4 regions of the Pseudoalteromonas sp. Z9A4 genome follow, and region 2 is predicted to be linked to each of the others. Evidence: predicted binding sites of a transcription regulator. Region 2 holds the regulator's gene; each other region holds the start of a gene.
The links. Region 2 encodes sigma-54, which starts transcription at its own class of promoters, with help from an activator protein. Its sites were predicted from a motif close to GTTGGCACGNNNNTNGNNT; they were not measured.

Region 1 (4,633 bases), on a different contig from region 2:
CGACGTAATAGAAACCGATGACGTGTTTGGTTCAATACATTCTATAAACCTACGTAACACGCTAATAGAGAGCTTTTATGGGCAGTTAATACTGGTACCAAACAAAGTATTATTTAGAAATGTACTAAAAAATTACACCACTTTAGGCGTTAGGCGCATAGAAGTACCTGTTGGTATTTCGTATGGCGATGATATAGAAAAAGCAAAAGACGTTATAGTCGAAAAAATTAATGAATTCGACTTTGTAATACGCAAAGATGAAACCGCCGTATACGCTGAAGGTTTTGGCGACAGCAGCATTAACTTACTGGTGTGGTTTTGGATTAAATACCCAGGCGAGCCTGACTTTATGACGGTACGCCACAAAGGTGTTGTTGCCGTTAAGCAGGCACTCGATGAGGCTGACATTAGTATTCCATTCCCAATTCGTACTTTAGATTTTGGTATTAAAGGCGGCGAAAAACTCGATGCCATGATAAGCGACAAAATAAGCCAGCAGTCATCAAATAAAGACAGTAGCGACGGTACTGACTCTAACCAAAGTGAGTAATTTAGTTAAAGCTCATTAGGCAAAAGCATTGGGAAATAGTTACTTACCAACAGCGCATTTTTACAGAGTAAAAAATGCGCTTTTTAATTAGTTCAAGTCACTTTTCTTTATTCATTAATTATTTTCTCCAGCAGATTTTGTAACGTATTTTTTATAAGGTAAGTTTCCCTTTTATCTATTTATTATGCAATTATTGGTTATACAAGGTGTATTTTTTTTAGATATTAGGGTTACAAACAAATGAAGTTAAGGATTAAATGGTTTACAAAAATAATTTTATTTTCAAGCCTAGTTATTAGCTTTATTTCAGTAGGTAACGAATATAATGCTAAATATGATGTGAGTTATAAATTAAATATAGATAACAATACCGCTGAAATACTTTTTCTCGATAAAAACAAAAACCTTACCTCTACATTAATCTTACCAAATAAAGCGGCATATATTGAAAAAGAGAAGTTACGAGAGTTTTGTAGCTCAGATGATGTTTTATGCCCTAGAAAAAGTTATGAAAGTAACGTTATCACTTGGTCACCTGATAATGAATATTTAGCTGTGTTTGTGGGTAATACAAAAGGGTTTTGGTTTATCCCCAGTAAAGAGATAACAAAAGCCGCATTCAATAAAAATAATGTAGTTAAAGTCGGCGTACATACTCAAAACGATAAAATAAATATTGCTCTATTTCATGGCGCGGCAGGATGGGTTGATAATCATCATTACGTTTTTTCAGCGGGTTTAAGTGGTGACAATTTTGTTTATAAGTTTAACCCAAAAACAAAGGAACTTAAGGGTTTTCCTTTTGAGCTAAATGAAGATTCTACGGTAAGCAGTTTTAAAGAAGTTTTTGTTGAAAGTTTTAATTCACAAAAAAGTAGTTTTAAATTAAGTGATGTTATTCAACAACTAGATAAATTGAAATAACTACAAAAAATAAACATAAAAAAGCGCAGCTTGTGTTGGAGTAACAAGCCGCGCTTATGAATTAGTTATACAAATAAGTTTATGTGGTGCGTATTAAATAACGCTAATTTTGTTACGAATGATTTTAACCCCATCCATATTTTCTAAAAACTTTTGAGCCAGTGCGCGCTGAAAACCAGTTTGTGCTTCACCGTATAAATCTACTTCACCATTTTTTACCTGCACGCGAATATCACTTAACGCTAGGTTAGGATTAGTTCGTAGGGTGTTGGTGATAGCTTGTTGTAAGTTAGGTTGAGTGGCTACACTGCTTACTACGGCCATGTTGGTTGCTGCACTTACTTTTGTAGCGCAAGCTAATAAAAATAAACAACAAAATGATACTAAAGCGATAGTTAACTTGAAGCGGTTCATAACTTAATCCTTACATTACGGTGAATAGTGCAGCCACAATATGGAAATTCCATCGGCTAGGTTATCTTTGTAGTTACAATTTCGGTGCCAATATTAACGCTATGAAATATAAGGGAATTTTATTAAGTGGGAATTCAGGTGGGCAAAAATTACATTTAAATGAGTATGAGTTACATGCTTGGGTTACATATGTAACAGGTACAAACAGCAGAGCCTGCAAGGCTTGCATTAAAAAGCCGACAAAAGTCGGCTTAGTATAAAAATGTTTTAGGTTACTTTTTCTTTTTAACCTTAGCCTTTTTCTTGGCTTTCATTTTTACTGGATCTTTACGTTTTTTAGCCGGTGGCTTAGCTTCTTTATGCTGTGGCTCGACACCTCTAATTACACGGCGTTTTAATTTTTGTTCAACGTAGCGCTCTACTTTATATAAAATACCAATATCGTGTGCTTCAACTAGCGATATTGCTATCCCTTTTTTACCAGCACGGCCAGTACGACCAATACGGTGTACATATACGTCGGCAGTACGCGGCATATCAAAGTTAATAACGTGGCTGATGTCAGATACATCAATACCACGTGCAGCTACGTCGGTAGCAACTAATATGCTTGTTTTGCCACTGTGGAAGTTTTCCATGGCTTTCATACGTTTGTCTTGTGGCATTTCGCCGCGTAACCACGCCGCTTTTACATCATTAGTTGTAAGTTCGCCAATCAATGTTTCTAAGCGTTCGCGAGTTTTAACAAACACAATCGCTTTAGTTACGTCAGGGTTTTTTAGCGTATTAACTAATAATTCAAGTTTGTGATGATAATCGTCGGCTAAATGTACCCATTGGTGAATTTTAGCTTTTTCTTTACGTGACGATTCGGCTTCTAATAGAGCTGGGTCGCTTAATGTTTTTTCAGCAAACCTTTCTACGCTGTCACCTTCAAGTGTTGCTGAGAATAAAAAACATTGGCGACGATTTTTAGCTTCGTCACAAATACGGCTCATTTCTTTTTTGAAACCCATATCTAACATGCGATCTGCTTCATCAATAATAAGCATTTCTACGTGTTCAGCATGAAAGTTTTCGGTTTCTAGGTATTCCATTAATCGACCTGGTGTGGCGATTAAAATATCATTATTTTTTTCAAAAATTTCTTTATGCGTGCCGTAGTTAATACCGCCTGTTACTACACCAATTTTTAGGTGTGTGCGTTTAGCTAGCAGTTCACATTGTTCATGAATTTGATAAGCCAGCTCACGAGTCGGGGTCATAACGAGTACGCGCGCAAAACCAGGGTCACGACGTGGGAAATCCAGTAAGTACTGAATAGCCGGAATTAAAAATGCCGCTGTTTTACCTGTACCAGTAGGCGCAGATGCTAAAATATCGCGCCCCTGTAGTGCTTCAGGAATAGCTTGTTGTTGAATGCTGGTTGGCGTCTCGTAGCCCATTTTATTAATGGCATCGAGTAGCTTGTTATCAAGATCAAATTCAGAAAATTGCATAGAGTGTCTAAAATAAGGGACAATTACCCTGATTATACGCGCTATGCTGCGCTTGGTGAATGAAAAGGTGAAAAAATGTCTGGTTTTGTATTTAAACAATTTAAAGTTGAACACGACCACTGTGCAATGAAAGTTTCTACCGATGGCATTTTGCTTGGCGCATGGGCTAATTTAAGCGGTGCAAAGTCGTTACTTGATATAGGCACCGGCACCGGCTTACTAGCACTAATGTGTAAGCAGCGCAGTAATGAGCTTGATATAACTGCGGTAGAAATTGACGAAAGCGCCTATACCCAAGCATTACAAAATGTAGCTAATAGCCCGTGGCCAACTATAAGTATTACGCACCAAACTATTCAACGCTTTAGTAGTGAAGTTAAATTTGACGTGGTTATCTCTAATCCACCGTATTTTAATCACAGTTTAAAAGGCGATAATGTTGCGCGTAATACCGCACGCCATACCGACGGCCTAAGTTTTGAAGAGTTAATTAATGCGTTTAAACATTTAAGCCATAGTGGTTCCCGCTTTAGCTTAATACTCCCAAGCGTTGAAGGCGCATTATTTATTGAGCTTGCTACTCAAAATGGGCTTTATTTAAATGCTCATTGCCAAGTAAAAGCCACGCCCAATAAAGATATTAGCCGCAGTTTAATGACATTTAGCTACGTAAAAAGCGATATAGAATCATCAATCCTGTGTATTAGAAACTTAGATAATACCTACACTGCTGATTATATAGCCCTATGCAAAGCATTTTATTTGAAAATGTAAACTGCCTAGTTATGTAGGTTATCTAGTAATAAAGGATAATTTACCTATTATGCATACGTATTCAGTTTTTATTTAATCAATTACCAATCTAGTGTTAACCACTTGTAAATAACATCGAGTAGTTGTTTTGCTCGCTCAACAATTGGATCACACACTATGAAACTCAATAAAATAATCACCACCGCAGGTTTAAGCCTAGGGTTGCTCTTACCTAGTATTGCGACTGCTACGCCCACCACATTTGTACATTTGTTTGAATGGAATTGGCAAGATGTAGCGCAAGAATGTGAGCAATACCTAGGACCAAAAGGCTACGCTGCAGTACAGGTCTCGCCACCTAATGAGCACATTACAGGAAGCCAATGGTGGACACGTTATCAGCCAGTAAGTTATGAACTGCAAAGTCGTGGCGGAAACCGTGCACAGTTTATCGATATGGTAAATCGCTGTAGTGCAGCTGGGGTTGATATTT
Region 2 (4,633 bases):
TCATGGGGAGCTGATTGCATCAGGTACTCCAGAACACGTATTAAATGATAAAACAGTACGCGATGTTTACTTAGGCGAGCAATTTAGGCTGTAACATTTACGCCATGTCTTTAAGCATCTGCTAGTATTAATTATAACAACATAAAAGGATTGTTAGAGATACATGAGGCAATCACTACAGCTGCGCATGGGCCAGCAACTTACAATGACTCCACAGCTGCAACAAGCTATTCGTTTGTTGCAACTCAGTACATTGGATCTCCAGCAAGAAATACAAGAAGCTCTCGACAGCAACCCGCTATTAGAGGTTGAAGAGGCAGATTATTCAGAAGACGCTGCAGGTAAAAACGAGCAAAAAGCTGATACCGATGACATAACTGTTAGCGCATCTGCCGATGATGCTCCAAGCGAATATGAACAAGATAGTGGTGAAGCACTTGCAAAAGACACGCTAAGTGACGACATGGCTATGGATGTTAGCTGGGATGAGTACATGAGTGCCGCCCCTGCAGCATCATCAGGTCCAATGCCTGAAGACGAGTCAATATACCAAGGCGCCTCTACTGAAACGCTCCATGAGTATTTAATGTGGCAGTTACAACTAACGCCATTTAGCCCTACAGACGAAGCTATTGCTATTGCGATTGTAGAAGCCGTCGATGATTCAGGTATTTTAACACTAAGCTGCGAAGAGATTTTAGAAAGCTTTAATCAAGAAAACGAAGATGATAACGAAGTCGAACTTGATGAAATTGAAGCTGTATTAAAACGCATCCAACTGTTTGATCCTGTCGGTATTGCTGCGCGTAGTTTACAAGAGTGTTTGTGTATTCAGCTTAACCAGTTTGACAAAGAAACACCTTACATTAATGAAACAAAAATGATTTTAACCGAGCATATTGATTTATTAGCTGCTCGTGACTATCGTACATTAATGAAGAAAACTAAGCTCAAAGAAGAAGAGCTTAAAGAAGTAATGACATTAATACATACTCTTAGCCCTAAACCTGCAGATACTATTGTAAGAGAAGAATCTGAGTATGTTATTCCTGATGTGTCAGTTAAAAAAATAAAAGGCCGCTGGGTTGTTGAACTAAACCCAGATAGCATGCCTAAAATTCGTGTTAATAGCCAATACGCAGCAATGTCTCGCACTGTAAAATCCAGTGGTGACAGCCAGTTTATTCGCTCGCATTTACAAGAAGCTAAATGGTTTATTAAAAGCTTAGAAAGTAGAAATGACACGCTATTAAAAGTAACCAATTGCATTGTTAAGCAACAACAAGGCTTTTTTGAACACGGCCCTGAAGCCATGAAACCAATGGTTTTAAATGATGTTGCTGAAATGGTAGAAATGCACGAATCAACGATTTCGCGCGTAACAACCCAAAAGTATATGCACACACCCCGTGGTATATTTGAGCTAAAATACTTTTTCTCAAGCCATGTAAGCACCGAAAACGGTGGTGAATGTTCATCTACGGCTATACGTGCTCTTATCCGAAAATTAATCGCTGCAGAAAACTCAGTAAAACCATTGAGTGATAGCAAAATAGCGGATATATTGGCTGAGCAAGGAATTAAAGTAGCGAGACGCACAATCGCAAAATATCGCGAATCTCTGTCTATTCCACCGTCAAATCAACGTAAAAGTTTGATTTAAGACGCTAAACTAAGAGGGTAATGCTTATGCAACTAAACTTAACTGGTCGCCACGTAGAATTAACCGATTCACTAAGAGACTATATTAATACTAAATTTGCGAAGCTAGAAAGACACTCTGATCATATTAATAATGTTCATGTCATTCTCGATGTAGAAAAATTAAACCAAAAAGCAGAAGCCACGATACACGTAAGCGGTGCTGAGCTATTTGCCTCTACAGAACATCAAGATATGTATGCCGCCATTGACTCGTTGATCGACAAGCTCGATCGACAAGTAATTAAACACAAAGAGAAGCTTGCTCGACACTAATATGATGAAATTAAGCTCACTTATATGCCAGGACTGCAGCAAAGCTGCGGTCCTTTTTAATAGCAAAAAAAGAATTTTAGAGTTCATTAGCGAACTTGCTCACGACAAACTTCCGTACCTACCGCAACAAGATATTCTTAATGCTTTAATGAGCAGAGAAAAATTGGGTAGTACAGGTATAGGGCGTGGCATTGCCATTCCTCATGGAAGAATGAGCGGTGCAGAAGAGCCTTTGGCTTTAGTACTCGTTAGCGAAACTCCAATAAATTTTGATGCGATCGATAATCGCCCTGTTGATATTTTCGTCGCACTCATCGTACCAGATGGCGATAACCAGCAGCACTTAAAGACTCTAGCAACCATTGCTGATAAACTAAACAACAAAGATTTTTGTAAACAGTTACGCAGTGCAAAATCAGATACTGAGCTTTACCAAGTTATTGTCAATCAATCATAGTTTTATAAAGGGTGTTAAATGGAGTTAATTATCATAAGCGGCCGTTCTGGTTCTGGAAAGTCGGTTGCTTTACGCGTTGTAGAAGATTTAGGTTATTATTGCGTAGATAATATTCCAGTTAACTTGCTTCCTTCATTAGTTCGCAGTGTGTCTGATAGCTACGATAAAATTGCTGTTAGCATTGATGTGCGTAACATCCCTAAACAACAAGATGAATTTAACGATATTCTTGAATACTTGCCAGGCTTTGCAAACCCTACGTTATTTTATTTAGATAGCGACGATCAAACATTGATCAAACGTTTTTCTGAAACTCGTAGATTACACCCACTATCAATTGACTCGTTGCCTCTTGATTTAGCCATCAAAAAAGAAAAAGAATTACTTGATGTATTAATCACTCGCGCCGACTTTATGATAGACACGACTGATTTGAGTGTTCATCAACTTGCTGAATCTATTCGTGAAAAGATTTTAGGTAAAAAAGATAAGCAACTGATTGTCACGTTTGAATCATTTGGTTTTAAATACGGCATACCAAAAGAAGCCGACTATGTATTTGATGCACGCTTTTTACCAAATCCACATTGGGAACCTGAATTAAAACCTTTAAATGGGTTAGATCAACCCGTTAAAGATTATTTGGCCAATCACAGCATTGTGCAAAAATTCACATGGCAAATTCAAACATTTGTACAAACGTGGTTACCGCACTTAGAGCGAAATAACCGCAGTTATTTAACTATTGCTATTGGGTGTACAGGCGGACAACATCGCTCTGTATATTTAGCGCAAACCATCGGTGAAAGTTTTGCAATGACACATCCCAATGTAAAAATTCGCCATCGCGAACAAGAAAAATAATATAGCGGAATAAGAACCTGTTCAGCTTAGGTAGAGTAAATTATGCATTGTGAAGACACTTTTTTAATAAAAAATAAATTAGGATTACACGCCAGAGCTGCTACCGTGCTTGCCCAGTTGGCAGTGCAGTTTGATGCTACAATTACATTATTTCAAGACGACAAAGAAGCGGCAGGCGATAGCGTACTTGCACTAATGTTACTTGAAAGTAGCCAAGGCAAAGAAGTAAAAGTTGTATGCAAAGGCCCCGATTCTGAGCAAGCTTTGCATGCTGTTGGAGAATTAATAGCACAACGTTTTAATGAACAAGAATAAACAGTTATAAGAATAATACTCGCATTACAAATGCCTCGACTAAAACAGATATATAAAATAAATACGGTTAGTGACGCCAGTTAACTCACCTCTCCCCATAAAGTAACATAAGAATTTATAAAGGACGCCAATGCCTGAAGCTTTTGAACAAGATTACCCGCTACAACAACTAAAGCAGGTGACTAAGTCACTCAATAGTGGTCAATTTGTTCAAGTTAGGCGCATGCTCGCAAAAACAGCTCCTTGTGATACCGCATTATTATTAGAATCATCACCGCATAAAATTCGCCGACTCCTTTGGCAGTTGGTTGATCCTGATGTGCAAGGTGATGTTCTTGAAGAACTATCTGAAGATGTTCGTTTAGGCATTATTGCCCAGATGGAACCTAAGCATATTGCAGCCGCAACAGAAGATATGGGCCACGATGACTTAGGTGAAGTATTACGTAGTCTACCAGACACCGTCTACAAAGACGTTGTTAGCGCGATGGACATTCAAGACCGTGAACGTGCAACACAAGCACTTTCGTATCAAGAGCGCTCTGCAGGCGCGCTAATGAACACCGATACGGTGACCATCCGCCCTGACGTAACACTCGATGTTGTACTTAGGTATATTAGGCTACGTGGCGAGTTACCAGAAGGTACCGATGATTTATACGTTGTTGATAAGCATAACTGCTTTATAGGCGCTTTATCGCTGAGTACATTATTAACTAACCCGCCAGAAAAAATTGTTCGCGATTTAATGGATGAAGATTGTGAATCCATTCCAATCTCAATGGATGAAAGTGAAGTCGCGCAATTATTTGAACGTCATAATTGGATATCGGCACCCGTAGTTGATGATAACGATCAGCTCCTTGGTCGTGTCACTATCGATGACATCGTTGACGTAATCCGAGAAGATGCTGAGCATAGTTTATTGGGCTTAGCCGGTCTTGATGATGAAGAGGATACATTCGCTCCTGTACTAAAAAGCTCTAAAAAACGCTCAGTTTGGTTAGGTGTCAACTTACT
Region 3 (4,633 bases), on a different contig from region 2:
TCCATAACAGAACCTTGGTGCTCGTCTTGACAGTCAATAGTCACTGTTTCAAACGGTTCTTCTAGAACGCCATCTACAGTACGTAAGATAACTTCTGGACGAGAAACTGAAAGCTCGTAACCTTCACGACGCATGTTCTCGATTAAGATACCTAGGTGTAATTCACCACGACCAGAAACACGGAAGCTATCTGGGCTACCAGTATCTTCAACGCGAAGTGCTACGTTGTGTACTAATTCTTTGTCTAAACGTTCACGGATATTACGTGACGTTACAAACTTACCTTCTTTACCACAGAAAGGTGAGTTATTTACAGAGAATGTCATTGTTACAGTTGGCTCATCAACACTTAGTGGTGGTAATGCTTCAACGTTTCCTGGGAAACAAACTGTATCAGAAATCTTAAGCTCACCAATACCTGTTACAGTTACGATGTTACCAGCGTAAGCTCTGTCAGTTTCGATACGTTCAAGACCTAGGTAGCTTTGTACTGCGCCAATTTTACCATTACGTGTAGTGCCATCAGCACTGATAATAGTAACTTGTTGGTTAGGAGCAACAGAACCACGTTTAATACGACCAATACCAACTACACCAACATAAGAGTTGTAATCTAGTTGAGAAATTTGCATTTGGAAGTCACCTTCAGGATCTGCATCCGGTGGTGATACTTCGTCAACGATCATCTTGAACATAGGTTCCATGTTGTCTGATGGCTCGTCTAAATCTAGTGTTGCCCAGCCGTTGATAGCTGAAGCGTAGATTACTTTAAAATCTAACTGTTCGTCAGTTGCGCCAAGGTTGTCGAATAAATCAAAGATTTGATCCATAACCCAATCAGGACGTGAACCTGGCTTATCAATTTTATTGATAACTACGATTGGCTTTAAGCCTTGCGCGAATGCCTTTTGCGTAACGAAACGCGTTTGTGGCATTGGACCTTCTTGAGCATCAACAAGTAATAATACTGAGTCAGCCATCGAAAGTACGCGTTCAACTTCACCACCGAAATCGGCGTGTCCCGGAGTATCTACGATATTGATATGGTAGTCGTTCCAAGAGATGGCTGTGTTTTTAGCCAAAATGGTAATACCACGTTCTTTCTCAATGTCGTTTGAGTCCATCACGCGCTCTTCGTTACCGCCGCGTGTTTCTAATGTACCTGATTGCTCAAGTAGTTTGTCAACCAGAGTTGTTTTACCGTGGTCAACGTGCGCGATAATCGCTATATTTCTTAACTTTTCGATGCTCATATATTTACTCAGAGAAATTAAATTCTCAATGATCCTGCAAGATCTACGCACTCATCCACGCTTTCGCGAGATGTCCCAGCATAGGATTTAAAAGGGCGCATATTATCCCTCATTAATGACATGGATGAAAGTTTATCCAATACATATTTTAAAACTTTCTCAATACTTTTACTAAGTATCTGTTTTATATATGACAATTATATGAATTAAATTTCAATATTTTTTTGAAAAACAGTCTTTTTGGCTATTTTTCCGATCTTTTTGTTACTCTTTTACATTTAGGTTATGCTAATTTCAGCTGATTAAATTAACAACAAATTACGCTCTGTAAATTTTGCACTAAAATGGAATATTTACGCACCAACATGGTGCGTTTATATATTCCATTTTGATGCAATGATATTTTTTTAATTTATAAACAGCCAGTTACAATAATGGCACAAAATCAGCTTAGTAAATACCAAAGCAATTATGCAGCAATAACAAAACCCAATAGTTGGAGGACACATGTCACAATCGGTTTTAGATTTTATTAAAGAAAATGACGTCAAGTTCATTGATTTACGCTTTACTGACACTAAGGGTAAAGAGCAACATGTATCGATTCCTCATCACCAAGTTGATGAAGATTTTTTCGAAGACGGTAAAATGTTCGACGGTTCTTCAATTGCAGGCTGGAAAGGCATAAACGAATCAGACATGGTATTAATGCCAGTTCCTGAGTCAATCAAACTAGACCCTTTCACTGAAGAAGCGACATTAATTTTACGTTGTGACGTAGTAGAGCCTTCTACACTACAAGGCTATGAGCGCGACCCGCGTTCTGTTGCTAAGCGTGCTGAAGATTACATGCGTTCTACAGGCATTGCAGACACTGTTTTATTTGGCCCTGAGCCAGAATTTTTCGTATTTGACGATGTTAAATACAAATCAGATATGTCTGGTTCTATGTACAAAATCGATTCTAAGCAAGCTGCTTGGAACTCAGATAAAGAATATGCAGATGGCAACACTGGTCACCGTCCAGGTGTTAAAGGCGGTTACTTCCCAGTTGCTCCAGTTGATGACTTCCAAGATTGGCGTTCAGCTACGTGTCTAGTTCTAGAAGAAATGGGCCAAGTAGTAGAAGCACATCACCACGAAGTAGCAACAGCAGGTCAAAACGAAATCGCTACTCGCTTTAATACAATGGTATTAAAAGCGGATGAAATCCAAGAAATGAAATATGTTATCCATAACATGGCTCACTTATACGGTAAAACAGCAACGTTTATGCCTAAGCCAGTTGTTGGTGATAACGGTTCTGGTATGCATTGTCACCAGTCTTTAGCTAAAGACGGTGTAAACCTTTTTGCTGGTGATAAGTACGGCGGTCTTTCTGAAGATGCACTTTACTACATTGGCGGCATCATCAAGCATGCTAAAGCAATTAACGCTTTTGCAAATGCGTCTACTAACTCGTACAAACGTTTAGTACCAGGTTTTGAAGCACCAGTTATGCTTGCATACTCTGCACGTAACCGTTCTGCATCAATCCGTATCCCAGTGGTTCCATCTGAAAAAGGTCGTCGTATTGAAGTACGCTTCCCGGATCCAACTGCTAACCCATACCTTGCTTTCTCAGCAATGCTTATGGCTGGCCTTGATGGTATCAAAAACAAGATCCACCCTGGCGATGCTATGGATAAAGATTTATACGACTTACCAGCTGAAGAAGCAGCAGAAATTCCAACTGTTGCAGCATCACTTGACGAAGCACTATCTGCACTTAGCGCAGACCGTGAATTCTTAACTCAAGGTGGCGTATTCACTGATGACTTAATCGATGCTTACATCGAACTTAAGTCTAAAGAAGTTGAAAAGCTTAACATGACAACTCACCCAGTTGAGTTTGAAATGTACTACAGCTGTTAATTAAGCTGTAAAAAATATGTGTGTTCTCAAGCCCGCTTTGCGGGCTTTTTTAATGGTAAAATTAGTCAATCTCCACTAAAGTTAAGTTACCGATAAAAATGCAGGGCTGCAGAGTGAATAACAAGATTTTATTACTATTAATTACTTTAGGATTAAGTAATTATGGTTATGCCGGTGAAACAAAAATATACGCTTGGAAAGATAAAAATGGCGTATTAGTGTTCTCAGACACCCCTCATAAAGGGGCCCAAGAGGTAAAGCTCACCAGCCAAGATCTTAATATGCCTGCAACAAATACTGACATTTTTGACGGGCAACCTCAGCCTCAACAAGCGGCCTTTAGTATTGCTATTTCCTCACCTGATCATAACCAGACTATTCGTGAAAATACCGGCACTGTTTATGTAACTAGCCGAATAAAACCACGCTTTGAAACTGGTTTTACTATACAACTTTTTATTGATGGTAAAGCACACGGCCCAGCCAGTGACAGCTCAACCTTTGCAATTAGAGATGTAGAACGTGGTCAGCACACACTACAATTAAAGCTTTTTAATAGTAAAAACCAAGTTATTGCTACAAGCGAACCCTGCATATTTTTTATGCACCGAAAAGGGCTAAACCTAGGTAACTAAATTGGGGCATTACTAAACGTGCAGCAGTGTATTTAACCATATAACTTGCTTGCAAACATCCACGCACTAAAATGGTGCAGCTATGATTAATAATAAAAACTTTAGCCCTGAGCTACTCGATGCCATTTGGCAAAATCAAACAACCGCTATCATGTTACTTGATAAAAACTTCACCGTTGTATATGCCAATACCAGTACCAGCGAGCTGCTTGGCCTTGGTAATAAGCGCCTATTAGATCAACCGTTTGATAGCCTTTTTAACTACCATTCAATCGATTTACAGCGTATAGAACAATACTCACTAGTTGAAGGCGTAGATTGCCAGCAGCATAGAGCTGACGTGGTTTTTAGCGATTCTCGCCATGCAAAAGTAGCCGTAAGTACACGACAAATTAAGTTTAATGGCTCGCTTTACATTTTATTTGAGTGGCGCCAAACCGATGACGAAATTAAGCACGACCAAGCGTCTAATCAAATGCATCAATATCAAGCTGCCCGAAACCTAATTAGAGGGTTAGCTCACGAAATTAAAAATCCTTTAGGTGGAATTCGCGGAGCGGCGCAGTTATTGCAGTATGAGGTTGATCAACAAGAAAGAGATCAATGTGCTGAGCTCATCATTGAGCAAGCCGACCGATTACGCGAACTAGTAGATAGGCTTTTGGGGCCCAATCAACTTCCGCAAAAATCGTATGGCAATATACATCAATCACTTGAATCAGTTGCAAGGCTAAGTACGTTAGATAATTGTTCTAACATTAGCTTAGTTAAAGATTACGACCCGAGTATTCCTGATGTATACATTGATCAAGGCAAAATTCAGCAAGTGGT
Region 4 (4,633 bases), on a different contig from region 2:
ACGGTAGCATTTAGTTTATACGACATAATTAGCCTCACTTGCTCGCTTGTTTCAGCATTATTCCATCAGTGCGGTAATTACTATTAAGTGCATCAACAACTGACTGTGGGATAAAACCTTGTGCAGTACCTACTACGGCTTTACTTTGAAGCCCAATAACACGTGCATTAACAAGAACTCCTCCTTGGCTACTCACTAATGTGCCAGCGAGTACATATTTAAAGTTTTGATTTTGGTTTAGCTCTAAATAATCGCGGCTTAATACAAAGTCCCCTTCTGGGGTTACACGCATGTAGTCGGTTGTTTTAAAGTCAACAACAGGTATACCAAAGTTATGTAGCTCATGCATGAAGCTTTCAGCTATTTGATTTCCCAGTAAACTACTATCACTGTAGTCATCATCTAAAAATACAAAGCTTGAAACGGCTAATGGGGTTTTTGCGTTTACATATTGTAGGTTCTCAACCATGTCTTGCATTATTCCGCGTACATAATGGTTGATGTTTTTTCGCATTGGTGGAGTTGATTTTGCACGACTATTTTGTAGAACTAGCTTCGATTGAAATAAATTATCATTCGATACTGGTTCTGCAACTCTGCGTTGATAGTTTGTCGATTGTGCTGTTTGGTTATCACTTCGAACCGAGGCTTCATTTGCACCTGTATTCATACCGTTTAGTATATGCGAACAGCCAAAGCCCAAAGGTAAGCAGAGGGTAATTAATAGATTTCTCATTTTGTGCTCCTGGTTAATATTCGCTGCGGTATAAATAACCGTCGCGTTGCTGTATTTTTTCATTACCCCACATTACATTAATTGGGATCTCTGTACTGCCTGCAGACAAGATTTGTTTATTGTTAATATTTATCAAGCGTGCATTTACAATATAAGCGTGTTGCTGACGGGTTACCGTACCAGTAATAATCAAGTCAATATTCTGACGATCGCGCAATTTATTTAAATCACGACTAAGTATACTGTCGGCATTTTCTAATAAGTTTAAGTTATTCCCCAGTCTATACTCAACAATGTTATAGCCCAAAAGAGTCATTTGAGTTAAGAGGCTTTCTTGTATTTGTTGGCTTAAACCGGCACCTTGCTCTGACATTAGTTTTGAGTCGATCTTATCTGCAAGAAAAAAACTACTTACACCAATGCGCGCATTTCTGCTGAGCGGCCTTTGAAGGCTATTAAGCTGGGCTGTTAAATTATTAACGTAGTCGTTTACTGTATAAGGTGCCATAGCTGCTTTAGGAGCATTAGTACTGATACTCGGCTCAGGCTGAGGTATTAAACTACAAGCCGCTAGATTTACAAATAATATGGGCAATAACAGGCGCATAGTTGCCATCCTCTTTAAAATATACAAGGGTTAAAGCAATAATTATGCCTAAAGGACGCTAACTGTAAGGTTATTGAACGTAATAGCTAACAGCTTATGCTACTTGCTACTTTATTAGAGCTAAATAGTCACTTTTTACATCCATTTATGTTGATATAAATACCTAACTTTAATCGATAAAAAGTTATGCTATTAATCCTTACGGTTTCTACATTTATCTAAGTGGATGAGTGTAGTGGCATAATTCTTTGATGTTTTCTCTTTTAATTCGACTGTTTTATTTTGCAATGTATTTTTAAGGCGATAATTTGCAAAGTAAATAATGCAGAGTGGTTTTTTAATATGCTTTTGTTATTGTCCATAGCATCATTAACACGACGATTCTGAACCTTATTTAATCATTTTAAATTTTGGCTCATTGCATTAATTTACTTTCAGGCTTAGGTGGCTATTCTATTTTGTTAAGAGCTTTGAAACTTGTCTGCAGAAATTTCCTGCTAGCCTAAATCAGACTTTTAATAAGAATAAATTGCGCAGTTATGTGATTCGTTTTAATTTTTTGAGATGAATTACATACTAATAAAATAAGTACAGCAGCTAGCATCATGGATTTTAAAATTATTACCTTCCCTCAAATGACGTTATTTTAGGAGTTTATATATCCCCCTCTAAACGTATTGAATTATGAAGGTCGTATATTAAGGATAAACAGATTTTAAGCTTACTTTTGTTTTAACTACAGCTTTACAGGCTTATCGGTGTAGTTACTTACTATACAATCGAGTTTATACAGCTTGAATACGCCACAGTCTGCTTTGGCATTTTTAAAATTTTTATAAGAGCCAAGCTTTAACCTGTAAAAAATTTTGCCGTTTATTTTTACGGTTTCTACATTAGTCAATATTTTATCTCTAAACAACGGCGCAGCTTTAGTATTTAGCTCTTGCCATGCTTTAATCACTCTTTGCTCTGAGTCAACCGAAGCTACTTGCAAAGCAAATACATGTTTAGGTGTATTTAATTTTACCGCTTGTTTTTTATTACTGTAGTGTTGTTTAACTTGTTGCTGCGATTTAACATTGCGCGTGTTTCGTGGTGAACTTACAAACTTGCTGCTATAACCTTGATTAGACTGCGCAATAGCTTTGCTGTTTATAATATCAATATGATTTACGAGGTAAGTTATTTCTTTTTCTAACCTTAAAATTCGCTCTATGCCTTCGCGTGCTTGTTGCCACTGCATTGCAGCATCTTTTAGCTGTGCAAGTTCAAGGGCTGTAATCGATACGTAATCAGGCGAGTTACTTTGAGGTTGCTCATCAATGGTTTTAATTTTTGGCGTAACACTACATGCAGTGCTAAATAAAAGCATTAGCGAGCAGAGTAAAAGCCTAGTGTAATTTTTTTCGTATATACACATGTATTAGTTGTCCTGAAAGCAGTATTTTTAGACTACATTTCAGTTAAACATTCTCACAAGAAAGCGTTTAACTTTATTTAGCTGTGAGCTATAAAACTTAGCTCTTAGTATGGCTATCAGTGCTTCGTAAAGCACTATATTCATACTCAACATCTTCCTTGAGAATATTATTTCATAAAAAATTAATTAACATAAACCTTACAACATAAATAACAATATGTCTGTAATGACTTAAAAACTTTTATTTTAGAGCTATTCCTTTTCTTATTTTTATCCTAATAAAACTCATAAAAAAGGCGCCGATATCGGCGCCTTTCATGTTTTACGTTAACTGTTAAATCAGTTTTTTAATAAATGATTTTAATTCATCGGCAAACTCATCGCGACGAAGTGCAAATTCAATAGTTGCTTTTAAGTAACCAATTTTACTTCCACAATCGTGGCTACGGCCTTTTATAGCGTACGCATCTACTTTTTCATGTTCCATTAACATCGCAATTGCGTCAGTTAATTGAATTTCGTCGCCTGCACCTTGCGGAGTTTTTGCAAGTAAAGGCCAGATATTTTCGCTTAATACGTACCGGCCCACTACAGCTAAGTTTGATGGAGCTTCATCTACTGGTGGCTTTTCTACCATATTAAGAATTGGCGAGCTTTCACCTTGCTTTAAGTCAACATCACCTAAATCAACCACACCAAACTGGTTCACTTGCGCCATTGGTACTGGTTCTACCATAATTTGGCTGTGCTTGGTTTTCTCAAAATTAGCGATCATTTCTGCTAAGTTATCTTTTTTAAGATCGCTCTCTACATCGTCAATAATTACATCTGGTAAAATAACTACAAACGGTTCGTTACCAATAATAGGCGCTGCACAACTAATAGCATGGCCTAAGCCTTTTGCTTCACCTTGGCGTACGTGAATAATGGTTACGTCTTTAGGGCAGATTGCTTGCACTTCGGCAAGTAGTTGCCGCTTTACACGCTTTTCTAAAGTAGCTTCTAGTTCAAAGCTCGTATCGAAGTGATTTTCGATTGAATTTTTACTAGAGTGAGTTACTAACACTATTTCTTTAATGCCTGCAGCAACGGCTTCGTTTACTACATATTGAATTAAAGGACGGTCTACCACTGGCAGCATTTCTTTAGGAATTGCTTTAGTGGCTGGTAACATACGAGTACCAAGGCCCGCTACTGGGATCACTGCTTTCATTTTATGTTTTCCTTAATCTTTTATTATACTGAAAATGGATATTGAATCGCTTCATGGCATTGATAGCCTGTTACTTCAAAGTCGTCTCGTGTTACCCACGTTTCTATGTCTTCTAATGATTTAATTTTTGGATTAATTTTTAACTGAGGTGATACAAATGGCTCACGCGTTAACTGCACATCTCGCATCAGTTCAAGTTGGTTTTCGTAAATATGTGCATTAGCAATTTTGTGGTACGCCTTACCCGCTTTGTGGCCGGTAATTTGAGCCACTAACGCAAGCAACACAAAACACTGAATTTGATTGAAATTAAGGCCAAGCGGTACATCACAGCTTCGCTGGTATGACGTTAAATATAGCGTATCGCCAAGTAGCGAAAAAGTGTGCGTATGCATACACGGCCGCAAACAACCAAGCTCAAACTCACCTGGATTATAAAACGTGATTATTTCACCACGGTCATCTATGCCATTTTTTAAGTTATTAATAACTTTGGAAAACTGATCAAGCGTTGAGCCATCTGGTCGTTGCCAACCACGGCCTTGTACGCCATAAACACGGCCCATATCGTCCTCGCCTTTACGGTGAGGATTATTAAGCCATGCATTGTTATCGTTTGCGTTAGCATCCCACGTTTTACAGCCAATCTCACGAAAC

Region 1: GQR54_RS02985 (BON domain-containing protein) is a predicted target of sigma-54. The motif match lies at 1,962-1,980, and genes of this name have one in related genera.
Region 3: glnA (glutamate--ammonia ligase) is a predicted target of sigma-54. The motif match lies at 1,687-1,705, and genes of this name have one in related genera.
Region 4: GQR54_RS08885 (FlgO family outer membrane protein) is a predicted target of sigma-54. The motif match lies at 1,377-1,395, and genes of this name have one in related genera.

What each region holds. Positions count from the first base shown of each region.
Region 1 is NZ_WTLA01000002.1:287,504-292,136, forward strand. Features, by position in the region: gene GQR54_RS02975 (mechanosensitive ion channel family protein) at 1-550, shown strand, start outside; gene GQR54_RS02980 (hypothetical protein) at 791-1,474, shown strand; gene GQR54_RS02985 (BON domain-containing protein) at 1,568-1,888, opposite strand; gene srmB (ATP-dependent RNA helicase SrmB) at 2,161-3,387, opposite strand; gene GQR54_RS02995 (methyltransferase) at 3,463-4,161, shown strand; gene GQR54_RS03000 (alpha-amylase family protein) at 4,318-4,633, shown strand, end outside.
Region 2 is NZ_WTLA01000007.1:106,870-111,502, forward strand. Features, by position in the region: gene lptB (LPS export ABC transporter ATP-binding protein) at 1-94, shown strand, start outside; gene GQR54_RS07730 (RNA polymerase factor sigma-54) at 164-1,663, shown strand; gene hpf (ribosome hibernation promoting factor) at 1,690-1,977, shown strand; gene ptsN (PTS IIA-like nitrogen regulatory protein PtsN) at 1,982-2,434, shown strand; gene rapZ (RNase adapter RapZ) at 2,453-3,298, shown strand; gene GQR54_RS07750 (HPr family phosphocarrier protein) at 3,341-3,613, shown strand; gene mgtE (magnesium transporter) at 3,744-4,633, shown strand, end outside.
Region 3 is NZ_WTLA01000030.1:37,101-41,733, reverse strand. Features, by position in the region: gene typA (translational GTPase TypA) at 1-1,253, opposite strand, end outside; gene glnA (glutamate--ammonia ligase) at 1,761-3,167, shown strand; gene GQR54_RS17055 (DUF4124 domain-containing protein) at 3,281-3,802, shown strand; gene glnL (nitrogen regulation protein NR(II)) at 3,885-4,633, shown strand, end outside.
Region 4 is NZ_WTLA01000009.1:32,227-36,859, forward strand. Features, by position in the region: gene GQR54_RS08875 (FlgO family outer membrane protein) at 1-26, opposite strand, end outside; gene GQR54_RS08880 (FlgO family outer membrane protein) at 35-736, opposite strand; gene GQR54_RS08885 (FlgO family outer membrane protein) at 750-1,343, opposite strand; gene GQR54_RS08890 (SPOR domain-containing protein) at 2,080-2,763, opposite strand; gene galU (UTP--glucose-1-phosphate uridylyltransferase GalU) at 3,098-3,976, opposite strand; gene GQR54_RS08900 (thymidylate synthase) at 4,000-4,633, opposite strand, start outside.